Regions from separate parts of the Gracilibacillus caseinilyticus genome, predicted to be linked through region 1. Evidence: a T-box and tRNA genes for the amino acid it is inferred to sense, from the RefSeq annotation. Region 1 holds a T-box; the other holds one or more tRNA genes.
What was found. The T-box of region 1 lies ahead of trpS (tryptophan--tRNA ligase). A T-box ahead of a tRNA ligase gene usually reads a tRNA of that ligase, here a tRNA-Trp.
Positions count from the first base shown of each region.

Region 2: it encodes a tRNA-Trp, which carries the amino acid that the T-box ahead of trpS (tryptophan--tRNA ligase) is inferred to sense. The anticodon was not compared.

Region 1 covers NZ_CP095072.1:2,661,900-2,670,008, forward strand. Annotated here, with positions in the region: gene MUN88_RS12545 (YuzI family membrane protein) at 153-365, shown strand; gene MUN88_RS12550 (DUF3603 family protein) at 443-1,201, shown strand; gene trpS (tryptophan--tRNA ligase) at 1,859-2,854, opposite strand; T-box leader at 2,910-3,100, opposite strand; gene MUN88_RS12560 (DUF3899 domain-containing protein) at 3,164-3,532, opposite strand; gene MUN88_RS12565 (peptide ABC transporter substrate-binding protein) at 3,803-5,500, shown strand; gene opp3b (oligopeptide ABC transporter permease) at 5,642-6,574, shown strand; gene opp3C (oligopeptide ABC transporter permease) at 6,574-7,725, shown strand; gene MUN88_RS12580 (ABC transporter ATP-binding protein) at 7,736-8,109, shown strand, end outside.
Region 2 covers NZ_CP095072.1:273,980-282,088, forward strand. Annotated here, with positions in the region: gene MUN88_RS01210 (hypothetical protein) at 160-555, opposite strand; gene MUN88_RS01215 (HAMP domain-containing sensor histidine kinase) at 552-1,616, opposite strand; gene MUN88_RS01220 (response regulator transcription factor) at 1,647-2,318, opposite strand; partial or broken gene MUN88_RS01225 (ISL3 family transposase) at 3,384-4,604, opposite strand; tRNA gene MUN88_RS01230 (tRNA-Leu) at 4,804-4,885, opposite strand; tRNA gene MUN88_RS01235 (tRNA-Cys) at 4,896-4,969, opposite strand; tRNA gene MUN88_RS01240 (tRNA-Gly) at 5,020-5,094, opposite strand; tRNA gene MUN88_RS01245 (tRNA-Gln) at 5,101-5,175, opposite strand; tRNA gene MUN88_RS01250 (tRNA-His) at 5,189-5,264, opposite strand; tRNA gene MUN88_RS01255 (tRNA-Trp) at 5,279-5,349, opposite strand; tRNA gene MUN88_RS01260 (tRNA-Tyr) at 5,380-5,465, opposite strand; tRNA gene MUN88_RS01265 (tRNA-Phe) at 5,502-5,577, opposite strand; tRNA gene MUN88_RS01270 (tRNA-Asp) at 5,616-5,692, opposite strand; tRNA gene MUN88_RS01275 (tRNA-Met) at 5,764-5,840, opposite strand; tRNA gene MUN88_RS01280 (tRNA-Val) at 5,868-5,943, opposite strand; tRNA gene MUN88_RS01285 (tRNA-Glu) at 5,987-6,061, opposite strand; tRNA gene MUN88_RS01290 (tRNA-Ser) at 6,073-6,164, opposite strand; tRNA gene MUN88_RS01295 (tRNA-Asn) at 6,167-6,241, opposite strand; rRNA gene rrf (5S ribosomal RNA) at 6,255-6,371, opposite strand; rRNA gene MUN88_RS01305 (23S ribosomal RNA) at 6,490-8,109, opposite strand, start outside.

The DNA of each region.
Region 1 (8,109 bases):
CAATCTGCACTTCTTCGTTCCTGTATCGTAAACAAGAGCATCCTCACAATCCTATTATAGAAAGAAAAATCCTTGCATAACGTTCCTATCATTTGTAATAGATAGAAGGCTTGTACATATACATGTATAAACCGGTTAAGGAGCGGATTAGGGTGGTATATGTATTTATTTTTTTAATAGGATTTGGCTTTTCTATCTCCGGTGGTATTTCGATCATACTCTATTTGAATTTTATTCCTGCTGGCTTATCTTTCATCGATTATCTGTCAATTGTTCAGACAAAAATGGAGTGTTATTTTTTGATTGTTGGCATTATTTTGATGGGCTTTTCATTACAGAAGATCTCGATGTATTCTGTTAAATAATAACAAGAGAAGAATAAATTATCTTGTAATGGTCATACTGTTTGATAAACAGATTAGCTAAAGTGAGGGTTCGTAATATGTTGTATTTACATGATGTATGGGTCAACTGGTTTGAAGGTGAAGAAAATGGCTACAATGTATGTCCTTTTCATGAATGGAGAAAGGCTGACGGCATAGAAATTCTCGATCAAGCTCCAATACTCTTCATTGACAACAAAACCTTCGATTACATTGAAAATGACTTACAAGATATTCCTCAAGAGATATTAGACAAAATTTATCAACGTGCGTATGTGCGAAAAAATCAGGAACGAAAGGCGTTAGATTACGCCTGTATTGTAACGAATGGTACGGCAATTCTGGCATTCGATACAATGGGTTATCATATCCCGATTAGAAAAAGCCGGTTAATTCCTCGCCAGGAGCGTTTAGTAGCAGACCTGATTGAAGGAAGAACGGCTACAACCTATTCGTTAAGTAATACAACGGATAAAGAATTTCACATTTTATCATTGCCAACCAATTATATGGTGGGCTTAACAAGAAAAGAACGTCAATTAAAGCAATTATTAATGATCGCATTAGACCAGTTAAATGTAGGACAGTGTTCGGAAGAAGTACGGTATTGGCTGACAGAATGGTCACCGGAACGCTATCACACCATCAAAGAAATGACATTCCAGAAAGCTTGGCAAACGCTATATAATGAGGTGGTAGAAGGCTGGAGTATCCATCATGAAGAATTTTGCAAACAGATCATCAAAGGACAGGCTTTCTATGAAGACATTTGGGAGCGCGAACAGGATACCTATTCCACAAAATCATTACGATCATAATTAAGCACATAAAAAAGATTCCGATAGTCAAAAGATATCGGAATCTTTTTTATTAAAGTGAATCAAGTTGGCTTATGATTAAATATGGGTTCTTATAACATGGATTATGTTAACTAGCGTTGAAGAAATCTTGAAATGATTCATGTGCTGGGATACCGCTCCGTCCAACCACTCCGCGTCCCGCGGTGAGTCTACGTGGTTGGTCTACGCTCATGTATAGCTCCACAATTAATGCGACAGGTAGGTTAAGGAGCATCACCTGCAAGATTTACATCTAAATTTGATGATGTTCTATGCATAACACGACTGCTTTAAGCTGTTCCATTCATTGTAGCACTTTACTTAAGCGTAGGAAATATACGGAGACTCCCGTGGAATCAGCGCGAGCTGAAGATCCACTTAGTCTGTGCCTGTGTCTACAAGTATTGCTTCGAAGCGGGCTTCCTCGGCACAAGGCAGCAACGAAGCAGTGCAAGTAGTAGCCTAGCTGAAGCCGTGCCCACAGGACGCGGAGCATATTTCCGGAGCTTTGCTAAGCAGATAAAATCTATCAAAATTACCTCCATATCAGACAGCTCCACTATACATAATCCATGTTATAGGTAGTTGGATATTATTTTGTTAGTTAGGATCGGGGGTATTCCCGGTTTTTCTCGCTTATCTTTTCTTTTTCACTCTGCCAAGTCCCATTGCTTTTTTCGCTTTGCGTATCATTTTAGTAGCGGCGAAATTAGCTTTATCTGCGCCTTGATCGAGTAAGTCGTCCAATTCGTCTGATTCAATTAACTGGTAATAGCGTTCCTGGATAGGGCGTAAGGCGTCGATCACAGCATTAGCTGTATCTTGTTTAAACTCACCATAGTTTTTTCCTTCATATCGTGCTTCTACTTCTTCAACGGTTTCACCTGTACAGCTTGCAAAAATAGTAAGCAAGTTGCTTATTCCCGGCTTATTCTCTTTATCAAACTTCACGATACCATCAGAATCGGTTACAGCACTTTTAATTTTCTTTTCAATCTGTTTTTCGGTATCGAGCATAAAGATAGATGCTTTTTGATTATCATCAGATTTACTCATTTTTTTCGTTGGTTCCTGTAATGACATGATTCTTGCTCCTACCTTCGGAATGCTGATTTCCGGGATGGTAAAAATGTCATTAAATCGATAGTTGAATCGTTGAGCGAGATCACGAGTCAGCTCAAGATGCTGTTTTTGATCCTCGCCAACTGGTACGATATCGGTATTATAAAGTAGAATATCGGCAGCCATTAATGGTGGGTAGGTTAATAACCCTGCAGACACGGCTTCTTTTCCATGAGATTTGTCTTTAAACTGTGTCATTCGCTCGAGTTCGCCTATATAACTTACCGTTTGTAACATCCAGCCTAACTGCGTGTGGGCAGGGACCTCGGATTGGATGAATAATACTGATTTATCAGGATCAATACCTGATGCAATATATAACGCTGCAAGTGATTTAATATTGTCACGAAGCTTCAGTCGATCTTGTGGGACGGTAATGGCATGTTCATCTACGACGCAGAAATAGCAATTGTTCTCTTCCTGTAGTGAAACAAAATGCTTCATCGCTCCTAAATAATTTCCTAATGTTAGACTTCCACTTGGTTGAATACCAGAGAATATTGTTTTCATTTTCCTCACCTCTACTGTTTTTTTTGCATTAAAAAAAGTCCATTCTCTTCCCGAAAAAAGGGACGAATGAACCGCGGTACCACCCTTGTTATCACGATAAAAGTGATCACTTAAGTACTAGTAATGCCTAGTGACATGGAATACGTCCTAAGAAAATTCCAATTCCTTTTTCCCTTAGTACCTATTTGCAGCATCCATAGGCTCTCTTCAAGCTAGCGGAGAAAAAGTACTTCTATCTTCTAAATTCCAGACTTTATGATTTGATTGAATTATATAAAATGTTGCAAGATTTTTCAAGCATAATTCGAGTTATCCATAATATATTACAAGTAATACGAGCATTATGATCAGTAAACCACTTCCCTGTACGATGAAAAATCGAAGTGCTTGTATACTGACCCGTTCAGATGGGGGGCGTACTGAAACAATGGTACTTTCCCATTGTTTATGTTTACTAGTATTCGTAAAGACTTTCTGAAAGCTGCCTGCCGTAATATCGAAAAAACGTTTAGCCGTAACATACAATAACAATCCTGCTATTAAGTAGCCTCCACCAAGGTAAAACAATATATTAATATAATGCAAAAGTACGAACTTTTCCATAAATAGAAATACAAAAGCTAGGCATAATAGAAGGTGTATGACAAAAAGAATGGTCTGCCTCTTAATGTGAGTCATAAATGTCGTCTCCTTTCAAGCTAATTATGCAGTATGATAACCTCAAAATCAATTATCAGAATAATCGGAATATAAAGAAAACTTTAAATATTCCAAATATAATAAAGAAAATAAGACTTAAATACCATTTTTTCGCGCGAATCGGTCTATTTTATTAGTTTTTTTAACAAAATGTATAAAAATTTAGTGAATTGTGTGAAAATTCCTTGTATAATAAGAATTGTTAAATTTGTCTTCATAATAAATTAATAAAACTAGGGGGTTTAATTAATGAGACAAAACAAATGGTTTTTGCTAGTAGTAGCTCTGCTTTTAGGACTAGTACTTGCAGCATGTTCAACAACAGGAAGTGATTCTGAAGAAGGATCAGAAGAGGAAGGAAATACCAATGAATCTGAAAGTACGCAAACAGATGAAGAAAAAGTCTTGAATATTGCGGCAACTGCAGATATTCCGACAATGGATCCGATTATGGCTGAAGATAACGTCTCCTTCCAATATGTTTCGGCTGTCTATGAGGGCTTATATCGTATAGCAACTGGTGGTGAAATTGTATCAGGTGTTGCGAATAAAGACGAAACAGAAATTAGTGAGGATGGATTGACTTATACTTTCCATTTGCGTGAAGATGCAACATGGGAAAATGGAGATCCTGTAACTGCACAAGATTTCGTTTATGGCTGGCAACGAGCAATTGATCCAGATAATGGTTCTTTTTACGCTAATTATTTAATGAGTGGTAAAATTAAAAATGCAGCTGAAATCTATGCTGGTGATATGGAACCATCTGAATTAGGTGTAAGTGCACCTGATGATTATACGTTTGTAGTAGAATTAGAAAAAGCGGTTCCTTACATGGATTCATATGCAGCATTTATGACATTTTTACCGCTAAATCAAGAATTTGTTGAAGAACAAGGTGAAGATTTTGCATTAGCACCTGAAAACATGCTTTCTAACGGTCCATTCAAAATGACGGAATGGGAAACTGAAAGTGGATGGGTATTAGAAAAGAACGAAGATTATTGGGATGCAGAAAATGTTGCATTAAATAGTATTAATGTAAAAGTAATTAAAGATGCGGATACAGGTCTTTCTAACTACGAAGTTGGTGAACTTGACCGTGTATCTTTACAAGGGGCTCAAGTAAAAGACAATCAAACAAGCCCAGAATTTAAATCATTAACAGAGACAAGTGTCTTCTGGTTAAAAATGAATCAAGCTTCTGCTGAAAAGTCTGAATATATGCAAAACCTTAATTTCAGAATGGCACTAGCTAAAGGATTTGATAAACAATCTTATATTGACGTGGCATATGGTAATGATTCAGAGCCAGTAAACTATTTTGTACCACATGATTTTGTTCAACATCCTGAGACAGGTGAAGATTTCCAAACTGGTAGTGATGTGTTAGCGTTTGATGTGGAAGCTGCTCAAGAATATTGGGAAAAAGCGAAAGAAGAGTTAGGATTTGAGGAAGTAACTTTAAGCTTTCTAAGTGGAGATACAGATGTTTCTAAATCAATTAGTGAATTCATGAAAACTGAATTAGAAGAGAACTTAGAAGGACTAACATTGGAAACAGTTAACGTTCCATGGGCTCAACAACTAGAATTAATGCGTAAACATGAGTATGAATTAGCTGTATCTGGCTGGGGTCCAGACTATAAAGATGCTATTTCCTTCGTAGACCTTTGGGTGACAGGTGGAGAAAACAATGACGTTGGTTATTCTAACGAAGATTATGATGCACTTGTGAAATCTGCGAAGAACGAACTTGCGACTAAACCTGTTGAGCGTTTTGAAGCACTTCAACAAGCTGAAAAAATTGCTTTAGAGGATGCAGCAATTGCACCGATCATGCAACGTAAAACTTCTGTGCTTTCTAAAGACTATGTAAAAGGTATGGATACCATGAACCCATTTGGTAATGATTACAGCTTTAAATATGTAGATATTCAAAAGTAAGCTAATCTAATATCAAATAATGGAAAAGAGAGTATAGCCGATGATTAGATGAGCTGTACTCTCTTTTATCCTTTTTAGGCAATAGTGTGAATATTTCGTCAATTATAAAATTATTTAGGGAAAAAACAGGAGGTGGATGCGATGGCCAAATATATACTGCAACGACTTATATACATGATCATCACGTTATTCATCATAGCAACAGCAACATTTTTTCTAATGAAGATGCTTCCAGGCTCTCCTTTTGACGCAAATGCGCAAAAAATGTCGGAAGAACAGTATGAGTCAATGTTGGAACACTATGGTTTGGATGAGCCGGTGCCGGTACAATATGTCAAATATATGGCTGGTATGGTACAAGGTGATTTAGGCGTGTCGTTTCAATATGATAATCGAGCGGTTACAGACGTAATACTAGATCGACTTGGTCCATCTGCACAATTAGGAGCACAAGCATTAATTATTGGGGCAATATTGGGGATTATTTTAGGTATGGTCGCTGCGATTCGACACAATACATGGGTAGATTATACATCAAATGTTATTGCGGTAATAGGGATTTCGATTCCGTCCTTTGTATTTGCCGGTATCTTACAGTATTATTTAGCGGTTCAGTGGAGATTGTTCCCGCCATCTTTCTGGGAAACACCGATCCACACGGTCTTGCCGACGATTGCATTAATGATATTCCCAATGGCCATCTGTGCACGATTCATGCGTACAGAAATGCTTGAAGTATTAGGGTCTGATTATATTGAATTGGCGCGCGCCAAAGGGGTGTCCAGTAACAGTATAATGTTTAAACATGCGATGCGAAACGCATTAATTCCGGTTATCACAGTATTAGGTCCGATGACAGTTAGTTTGATGACCGGTACGTTAGTAATTGAACAAATTTTTGCGGTACCAGGTATCGGGGAACAATTCGTAAGCTCTATCAACACGAAAGATTACCCAGTTATTATGGGTACAACCATGTTATTCTCCATTTTATTCATTGTGGTTATTCTTATTGTTGATTTACTGTATGGATTAATTGATCCACGTATCCGTATTTCGGGAGGGAAGAAATAATGGACAATCATTCAAACAAGAAAATTAGCTCGGATAGATTTAAACGAGTCCATTTAGAAGAGGATCGTGGTGAAGAATTGACACGTCCTCAGCTCTCCTACTGGAAGGATGCCTGGATCAGGTTAACCAAAAATAAAGGGGCAATATTAGGTTTAATCGTCCTAGTGTTTATCATATTTATGGCATTAGTAGGACCTTTCTTTAATGATTATGACATTGAAGATGCCAATTATGATGCAGCATATTTACCACCTAAAATACAAGGCTTGGAATGGCTTGGATTTGATGGTTATCAAACCTATGAAGTACAAGGTGCTACGGAAGAAGAGGCAATCAAACGTGGTATGGAAGGCTATGAGTTAGAAGAGCAATATGTTAGTAGTACAGAAGTTATCTTAACGCCAGAAGAAAGTGATGATGGTTATTATACCGTAGCTATAGAAGCCGATGCCTATAGTGCTCAAGGTTTTGAAGATGAATACTTCTGGTTCGGAACCGATAAAATGGGCCGTGACTTATGGACAAGGATTTGGAAAGGAACACAAATTTCCTTATATATCGGTTTCTTAGCAGCGATGATTGATATGGTTATCGGGGTTCTGTATGGTGGAGTTTCCGGTTATTATGGCGGACGTACCGATAATGTCATGCAGCGGGTAATTGAAGTATTATCCGGTATTCCGAACTTGGTTATTGTTATCCTGATGATCATCTTACTGAATCCAGGTTTGCTGGCGATCACGATTGCCTTAACGATTACTGGCTGGATCGGTATGGCAAGAATTGTTCGTGGTCAAGTATTGAAATTGAAAAACCAGGAATTTATTTTGGCAGCTCGTACGTTAGGGGCAAACGACAGCAGAATTCTAATGAAGCACTTAATCCCAAACGTGATCAGTGTTATTATTATTAACACGATGTTTACGATTCCGAGTGCGATTTTCTTTGAATCGTTCTTAAGCTTTATCGGTTTAGGGCTTCAGCCACCAATCGCATCACTCGGTACTTTAATTGACTCAGCATTTGACAGCTATCGAGTATATCCATACATGTTATTATTCCCAGCTGTCATTATTTCGTTATTAATGATTGGCTTCAATATTTTAGCAGACGGTCTGCGGGATGCGTTAGATCCTAAGATGAGAAAGTGAGGTGGAGCATATGGATCCAATTTTAGATGTTCGTAATTTACATGTAACCTTTGACACGTACGGCGGGAGTGTTAAAGCTGTACGAGGAGTTAATTTTCAATTAAATAAAGGGGAAACATTAGCCATCGTGGGGGAATCCGGTTCTGGTAAGTCGGTAACTACAAAAGCTTTGATGGGGCTTGTAGCAAAACCAGCAGGGCGTATACCAGAAGGTGAAATCCTTTTTGAAGGAAAAGACTTAGCGAAACTAGCGAATAAAGAAATGCAAAAAATCCGTGGAAAAGATATTTCGATGATTTTCCAGGATCCGATGACTTCGTTGAACCCGACCATGAAAATCGGTAAACAGATTATGGAAGGTTTAATTTTACATCAAAAAATGTC
Region 2 (8,109 bases), 2.1 Mb from region 1:
TTATCATTTATTCTTCATTCAACGAAAACTATTCTTATTTTACTGTTTCATAATTTGAGCCCATTGAAACAGTATTAATTAAAATCTGAACTATAAGAACAAAGCAATATCCTAATTTCTTTCCTTTAAAAAGAGTTACTTATATAACCAATACTTAGGTCAAGATTCTAAAACATCATCGCATAATTTAATTATTCTCGAAGAATACTTTTGCTTTCTTCTTTTCAAGATCTTCTGATTGATCGGGTAAGCAAGAAACAATACAATAAAACCAAATGCGATATTAATAAGTCCAAAAAATAAATAATCTTTTACTAGCCACAAGCTTAAACCACTACCAATTATAAAAATCCCTAGTACGACTAAAAAATAAAATATTATTAATGCTGGTACTTTGACCTTTTTATCCAGTGCTCTTAATTGTTCCATTTTATCTATATTTACATTCTCATCCATGTACTGTAAACGAATCTGTTCGACCTCTGAGCGTATCTTTTGCTTTGATACAGAATGATAAGTAAAACTATAACCTTTGTTATCTTTCTGATCTGTCATATATACTCACCTCTTAGTGTTTTCTTAATGCGCACAGTAAAAGTAGTCCCTTTACCTAGCTCACTTTCCACTGATAGATCCCCCTCAATTATATCTATCACTCTTTTTACCATTGCAAGACCTAAGCCATTACCTTCTTTGGCATGAGAAGTATCACCTTGATAAAATTTGTCAAAAATATGTTTACCAGTCCCCTCATCTATACCACATCCGTTGTCTTGCACCTGTACTTCAATTGCATCTGGATGATTATTTAATGTAACTTTTATTAAGCCATCCGGAGGAGTGAATTTAACAGCATTAGATATAAGATTGCTCCATACAATTTCTAAGAGGTTCTCATCACACGATAAATAGGCATCGTCAATATCAACGTGTACCTCGATATTTTTCTCACTCCATGCCTCTTCAAAGGAAAGTAAGCTGAATCTTAACTGCTCACTAATATTATATTCTTCTTTATCCGGATAAATTTGCTGATTTTCTAGCTTATTTAATTTAAGTATATTGGTGACCAATCCTGTTAATCGTTTGCTCGCATCTTCTATCGTTCGAGCATATTCGATTCTCTGTTCCTCACTCAGCGTTTCACTTTTCTGCATGTTTGCATAATTTTGAATAATGGCAAGCGGCGTTTTTATCTCATGAGAAACATTAGAAATGAAATCCGTTTTCAACGTTTCCAGCTTGGCTAATTCATCTGTCATTTTATTAATTTCATTACCAATTTCATCAAACTCATCCATTTTCCCCATATGTCGAGAAGGAATTTTAATGGTGAAATCTCCTTTTGAAATCCTTTCTACTGACTCCAGAATTTTTCGAACCGGTTTTTCAATCGTGTATTTTCTTCGTATGCTATCAATTAAACTTATTGCAAGACTAATTAATATTAAGTTTCCAATAATATATACTTCTATTAATAGTCCTGAAACATCATCGACTCTCGTATAAAGTAAAATACTGATAGAGCAAGCAGTCAATGTTAATAGAAAATAAAATAAAAAATTATAAAAAGAAGACAAAGTATAGCTTCTCTTTTTATTATTTTGCTTTTTCATAACTCCCACCACATCCTGGTTTAGTAATACCTATCTTTCTTTCAAAACCGCCTTATACCCCAAACCATGCACAGTAACGATTTCAAAAGCAGTCGATTCACTAAATTTATTTCGTAATTTCGTAATATACACATCCACAGCACGAGGTTCAGATTCGGTTTCATATCCCCAAAATTCATCCATTAATTGTAACCTAGTAAATGTCTTTTTTGGATAAGACAAAAGTTTATATAATATTTGAAATTCCCTTAAGGTTACTTTAACTGGCTCTTCATTCAAAAAAGCAGTTACCTCCTCAGCATTTAGAACTAAATCACCGACTCTAAGTTCTTTTTCATTTGCAATATTTGCTCGTCGAATCAGTGCTTCTACACGCATAAGTAACTCTTCCAATTCTATTGGTTTGACCATATAATCATCAATTCCCATTCGATAACCTTTTCTTTTTGTGTCATCTAATGCTGACACAAAAAGAATTGGAATGGTTTTATTTAGTCTTCTAACAGAGTCAGCAAATTCAAATCCATCTATCCCCTTCATCATGATATCAGACACAATAATATCAATCTTTTGTTCTGTGAGTGTTTCCATCGCTGTATCAGCATCTAAACAACTTACTACAGTGTACCCTTGGTCACTTAAATATTTCCACATTACTTTGTTTAATTTTTCATCATCTTCTACAACTAATATACTACTCATCTTGTACCTCCTCGTATTTTGAGAAAAAGTATATCACAAACTTGTTAAAAAAATGTTAAAGTACATATAAATGTTATAATCAAGATTAATTGCCCTTCATAATAATAGTGGATTTCAATTTTGCATTTGGCACAATGAACAATAAATTAATTACTATTTTCAAACGATTTTATTTAAATTTAACATAAAAATGAATGGTTGTTATAGAAAGCATGTTATTATTTACTGGGATGAATTCGTTATCTAATTAAATTACCAATAATTTGGCTTACACTTTCTAACTTAAAATCAAATATTGAAGAGTAAATGGAAATGTATTACATTTACTTAATTTGATTTAAAGATTTATTACTTCCATAACCATTGAGTTAGGTATAGAGCCTCCTGCTTGTTTAATTAGTGCTTCAACAGTCATAGCATTCATTATTCTAGTCATGGATTCAGACTGTTTCACATTTTTGCCACGTCTCCACGTTTAGACTTTACAAAAGCCATCATATCGTCTAGGACTTGGGCTCCCTCAAGACTTTTCCGAATATCCGCCATTACATCTTTAATAGAAAATATCCCTCGGGCTTACTCGGACTAAGCGACCGGTACCAACTAGATAAAACCATTCAGCTTATCAATCCAGATGGGGACCCAATAAGGCTAAATGACATTACAGGTATCTATATGTTGGTACAGTGGAAAAGTAAAAATACGGATGAAATACAAGAAGACAAAATAATATACTTTCAGTAAATAGCTCAACAGCTCTTAATGGCGAAACTGATGCAAATAGATATACTAAATATGCAACATCAATTGATTCAGCTAAGTTTTATAGGTTAAAAATATGTAGAATTAATGTTGGTATTTGTTAACCCATCAACAGGGGAAACTAAAGATTTACACTGGATTACGGAGATAAGTTTACCAAGAAATTTTATCTAAGCAATAAATTACCTGGTCAATACTATCATATGAAAGAAGGAATCACTAAATTATGACTAATAGAAGTAGTTCCATTTGAGAAAATGGTTCTGCGTCAAATGTTGGGGTAGGAATCTTTGCTCCTATCCCTTAACCAACTTGAAAATCTAGGTTTTTAAATTGATGATGCAGTAATACACGTAACCTTAATCGATCGTATCGTTTAAAGCCAAATGCATTACGTTTAATAACCTTTGTTTGGTTATTTAGGCCCTCCACAAATCCAGTGTTGTAGTCAAAGGCAAAACTATTTAAAACTTCTGCTTGCCAGTTCTTGAGTGTACCAGCGGCTTTGATGAACTCATCTAGTCCTGCTTTTTCTACCTGTTTGTAATAGTTATACAGTCCTTGTTTTACTTCACCTAAATCTTTTGTTCCAACCTTTTTCGCTCCTTCAAACCAGGAGCGGAATGCTTCCTTTAAACCATAGGCCTGTCGTAAATCCTCCGACAAGCCTAAATATCTGTCTAAATACCAGTGTTGCTTACTACTCAGTTCTTCATATCGTTTATAAAAAATGTGTTTCATACGCTTGCACTTTTTGCGGTCGTAATCATGGAATTCTTTTTGAACACGTCTTCTCACTCGTTCTAAAGCCCAATAAATATACCGACAAAAGTGGAAGCGATCTGCAATGATGATGGGGTTCCGCAAAGCCTTTTGAACTGCTGACTTAAAGCTTTAGCTCATATCCATGACAACCATCTTTACTTGAGATCCTTTTTTAGCTAAGTACTTTTTAATCGTACGTACAGAGCGATTCGGTAATATATCAAGCGGGACACCCGTTTCTCCATTTGCGATGATTACTTGGTATTTACCTTCTGTTGTATCCCCTTTATATTCATCGATAGCTATTACTGGTGGTAACGTGTCCACTTCTTTTAAACTAGTAGCTGCTAGTTGATCAAATCGACGAATAGCTGTTGTTTGAGAAGTTCTGAACTGACCAGCAGTATCTTTAAAGTTTTTTCCCTGAATAACACGAAGCCCTAGGGCTTGATTCCATTCCTTTGAATGTCTTTGATATCGCCCTACAACTTGGTTTTTCTCAGGAAACCTCTTTCCACAAGTACAAACGTATCTTCGCTTCCTATAAAACAGATAAGATGTTCGTTCAAAGAGCTTTAAGTGTTGTACCTTTTGTATTCTATAGTCATGGACGTGGCTTGTTCTTTCCCCACAAGCAGGACAACGGTGTTTCTTAACAGGCAACTTTATATGTAAGTAAAAGTCCCCCTCCAACTCCTCCATCTTAGTAACAATAACACTTTCTAATCCTGGTAAATTCATGTTAAACTGCATGTACACGCATCTCCTATCCCTTTGGTTTGTTTCTAGTCCATTCAAGTGTAAAGGATATAGGAGCTTGCGTGTTTTATTATGCTTAATTTTTTCAAACCCCAACATATATAATAGAGCCTATTTTGTAGTGTTATGAGAATACAAAAAAGCTCCGCACTTATTAGTGCGAAGCCTTGATGTTACAACGTTTTAGTTGTGTATTTAGTACCGGTGGCCGGGGTCGAACCGGCACTCCGTGAGGAACACGATTTTGAGTCGTGCGCGTCTGCCAATTCCGCCACACCGGCATAATTATGATGGAGGCGGCAACCGGATTTGAACCGGTGATAAAGGTTTTGCAGACCTCTGCCTTACCACTTGGCTATGCCGCCTCGATATTATATAGTATATGAAAATAATACTTGAATATGTTAAATACAAATGGAGCGGAAGACGGGATTCGAACCCGCGACCCCCACCTTGGCAAGGTGGTGTTCTACCACTGAACTACTTCCGCTTAAAATGGCTGGGCTAGCTGGATTCGAACCAGCGCATGACGGTACCAAAAACCGTTGCCTTACCGCTTGGCTATAGCCCAATAAAATATATAATGGGGCGACCAGTGGGGATCGAACCCACGCGTGCCGGAACCACAATCCGGTGCGTTAACCACTTCGCCATGATCGCCATCACAAGAAAAACAGGGGTAGTAGGAATCGAACCCACACTGGAGGTTTTGGAGACCTCTGTTCTACCGTTAAACTATACCCCTACAATAAATAATATAATTATTAAATTAAAATGGTGGAGGGAGTAGGACTCGAACCTACGAACCCGATGGGAGCGGATTTACAGTCCGCCGCGTTTGGCCAACTTCGCTATCCCTCCATAAAAATATAAACATAAACGTGAATTTTTTTAAAGTGGTGGCTCGGGACGGAATCGAACCGCCGACACACGGATTTTCAGTCCGTTGCTCTACCGACTGAGCTACCGAGCCATATTAATGAATGAAAACATGATATGTTGTTTTATAAGTGGCGGTCCGGACGGGACTCGAACCCGCGACCTCCTGCGTGACAGGCAGGCATTCTAACCAACTGAACTACCGGACCATTAGGTTGCACCCAATGGGCACTACGAACATTTTCTTTCGAAGAAATTATTTCATCGTAGTAAGAAAAATTGGTTGCGGGGGCAAGATTTGAACTTGCGACCTTCGGGTTATGAGCCCGACGAGCTACCAGACTGCTCCACCCCGCGATAATATAAATAATGTTAATTTAAAAATGGTGGAGGATGCAGGGCTCGAACCTGCGACCCCTTGCTTGTAAGGCAAGTGCTCTCCCAGCTGAGCTAATCCTCCATTTGAAAGGATTTATACTTTCCTAAAAGTTAAGTGGCATTTATGGTGACCCGTACGGGATTCGAACCCGTGTTACCGCCGTGAAAGGGCGGTGTCTTAACCACTTGACCAACGGGCCTATATTTAAAGTGGCGGAGAGCGAGGGATTCGAACCCTCGGTACGGCGTTGACCGCACACACGATTTCCAATCGTGCTCCTTCGACCACTCGGACAGCTCTCCATTGGCTCCACAGGTAGGATTCGAACCTACGACCGATCGGTTAACAGCCGATTGCTCTACCACTGAGCTACTGTGGAATGGAATGAAATTGCTTGGCAACGTCCTACTCTTGCAGGGGCGCGAGCCCCAACTACCATGGGCGCTGAAGAGCTTAACTGCTGTGTTCGGCATGGGAACAGGTGTGACCTCTTCGCTATCGCCACCAAGCCTGTACTGTTTTCAGTGACAAAGAATATTATACTATGTATTTTGAAAAAATCAAGTATAAATTTAAAAATACTTTCAAAACTAGATAAGAATTTTTGACATCAACAAAACCGTTGGTATAGATAAGTCCTCGATCTATTAGTATTCGTCAGCTTCACATGTCACCATGCTTCCACCTCGAACCTATCAACCTCATCGTCTCTGAGGGATCTTACTCACTTACGTGATGGGAAGTCTCATCTTAAGGGGGGCTTCATGCTTAGATGCTTTCAGCACTTATCCCTTCCACACGTAGCTACCCAGCGATGCTCTTGGCAGAACAACTGGTGCACCAGCGGTGTGTCCATCCCGGTCCTCTCGTACTAAGGACAGCTCCTCTCAAACTTCCAACGCCCACGACGGATAGGGACCGAACTGTCTCACGACGTTCTGAACCCAGCTCGCGTACCGCTTTAATGGGCGAACAGCCCAACCCTTGGGACCGACTACAGCCCCAGGATGCGATGAGCCGACATCGAGGTGCCAAACCTCCCCGTCGATGTGGACTCTTGGGGGAGATAAGCCTGTTATCCCCGGGGTAGCTTTTATCCGTTGAGCGACGGCCCTTCCATTCGGTACCGCCGGATCACTAAGCCCGACTTTCGTCCCTGCTCGACTTGTAGGTCTCGCAGTCAAGCTCCCTTCTGCCTTTGCACTCTGCGAATGATTTCCAACCATTCTGAGGGAACCTTTGGGCGCCTCCGTTACATTTTAGGAGGCGACCGCCCCAGTCAAACTGCCCACCTGACACTGTCTCCGAACCGGATCACGGTTCTGGGTTAGAAGGTCAATACAGCCAGGGTGGTATCCCACCGGCGCCTCCACGTAAGCTAGCGCTCACGTATCTCAGGCTCCCACCTATCCTGTACAAGCTGTACCAACATTCAATATCAGGCTACAGTAAAGCTCCACGGGGTCTTTCCGTCCTGTCGCGGGTAATGCGCATCTTCACGCATAGTATAATTTCACCGGGTCTCTCGTTGAGACAGTGCCCAAGTCGTTGCACCTTTCGTGCGGGTCGGAACTTACCCGACAAGGAATTTCGCTACCTTAGGACCGTTATAGTTACGGCCGCCGTTTACTGGGGCTTCGGTTCAACGCTTCGCTAATGCTAACGCATCCCCTTAACCTTCCAGCACCGGGCAGGTGTCAGCCCCTATACTTCGCCTTACGGCTTCGCAGAGACCTGTGTTTTTGCTAAACAGTCGCTTGGGCCTTTTCACTGCGGCTTCTCGCAAAAGAAGCACCCCTTCTCCCGAAGTTACGGGGTCATTTTGCCGAGTTCCTTAACGAGAGTTCTCCCGATCACCTTAGGATTCTCTCCTCGCCTACCTGTGTCGGTTTGCGGTACGGGCACCCTTTTCCTTGCTAGAGGCTTTTCTTGGCAGCGTGAAATCCGGAACTTCGGTACTATATTTCCCTCCTGATCACAGCTTGTGATTGCCAGACGGATTTGCCTATCTGACTCACTTACTGTTTCAACGCACACATCCAGTGGTGCGCATTCCTTATCCTTCTGCGTCCCCCCATCACTCAAACGGAATTGGGTGGTACAGGAATATCAACCTGTTGTCCATCGCCTACGCCTTTCGGCCTCGGCTTAGGCCCCGACTAACCCTGAGCGGACGAGCCTTCCTCAGGAAACCTTAGGCATTCGGTGAAGAAGATTCTCACTTCTTTTTCGCTACTCATACCGGCA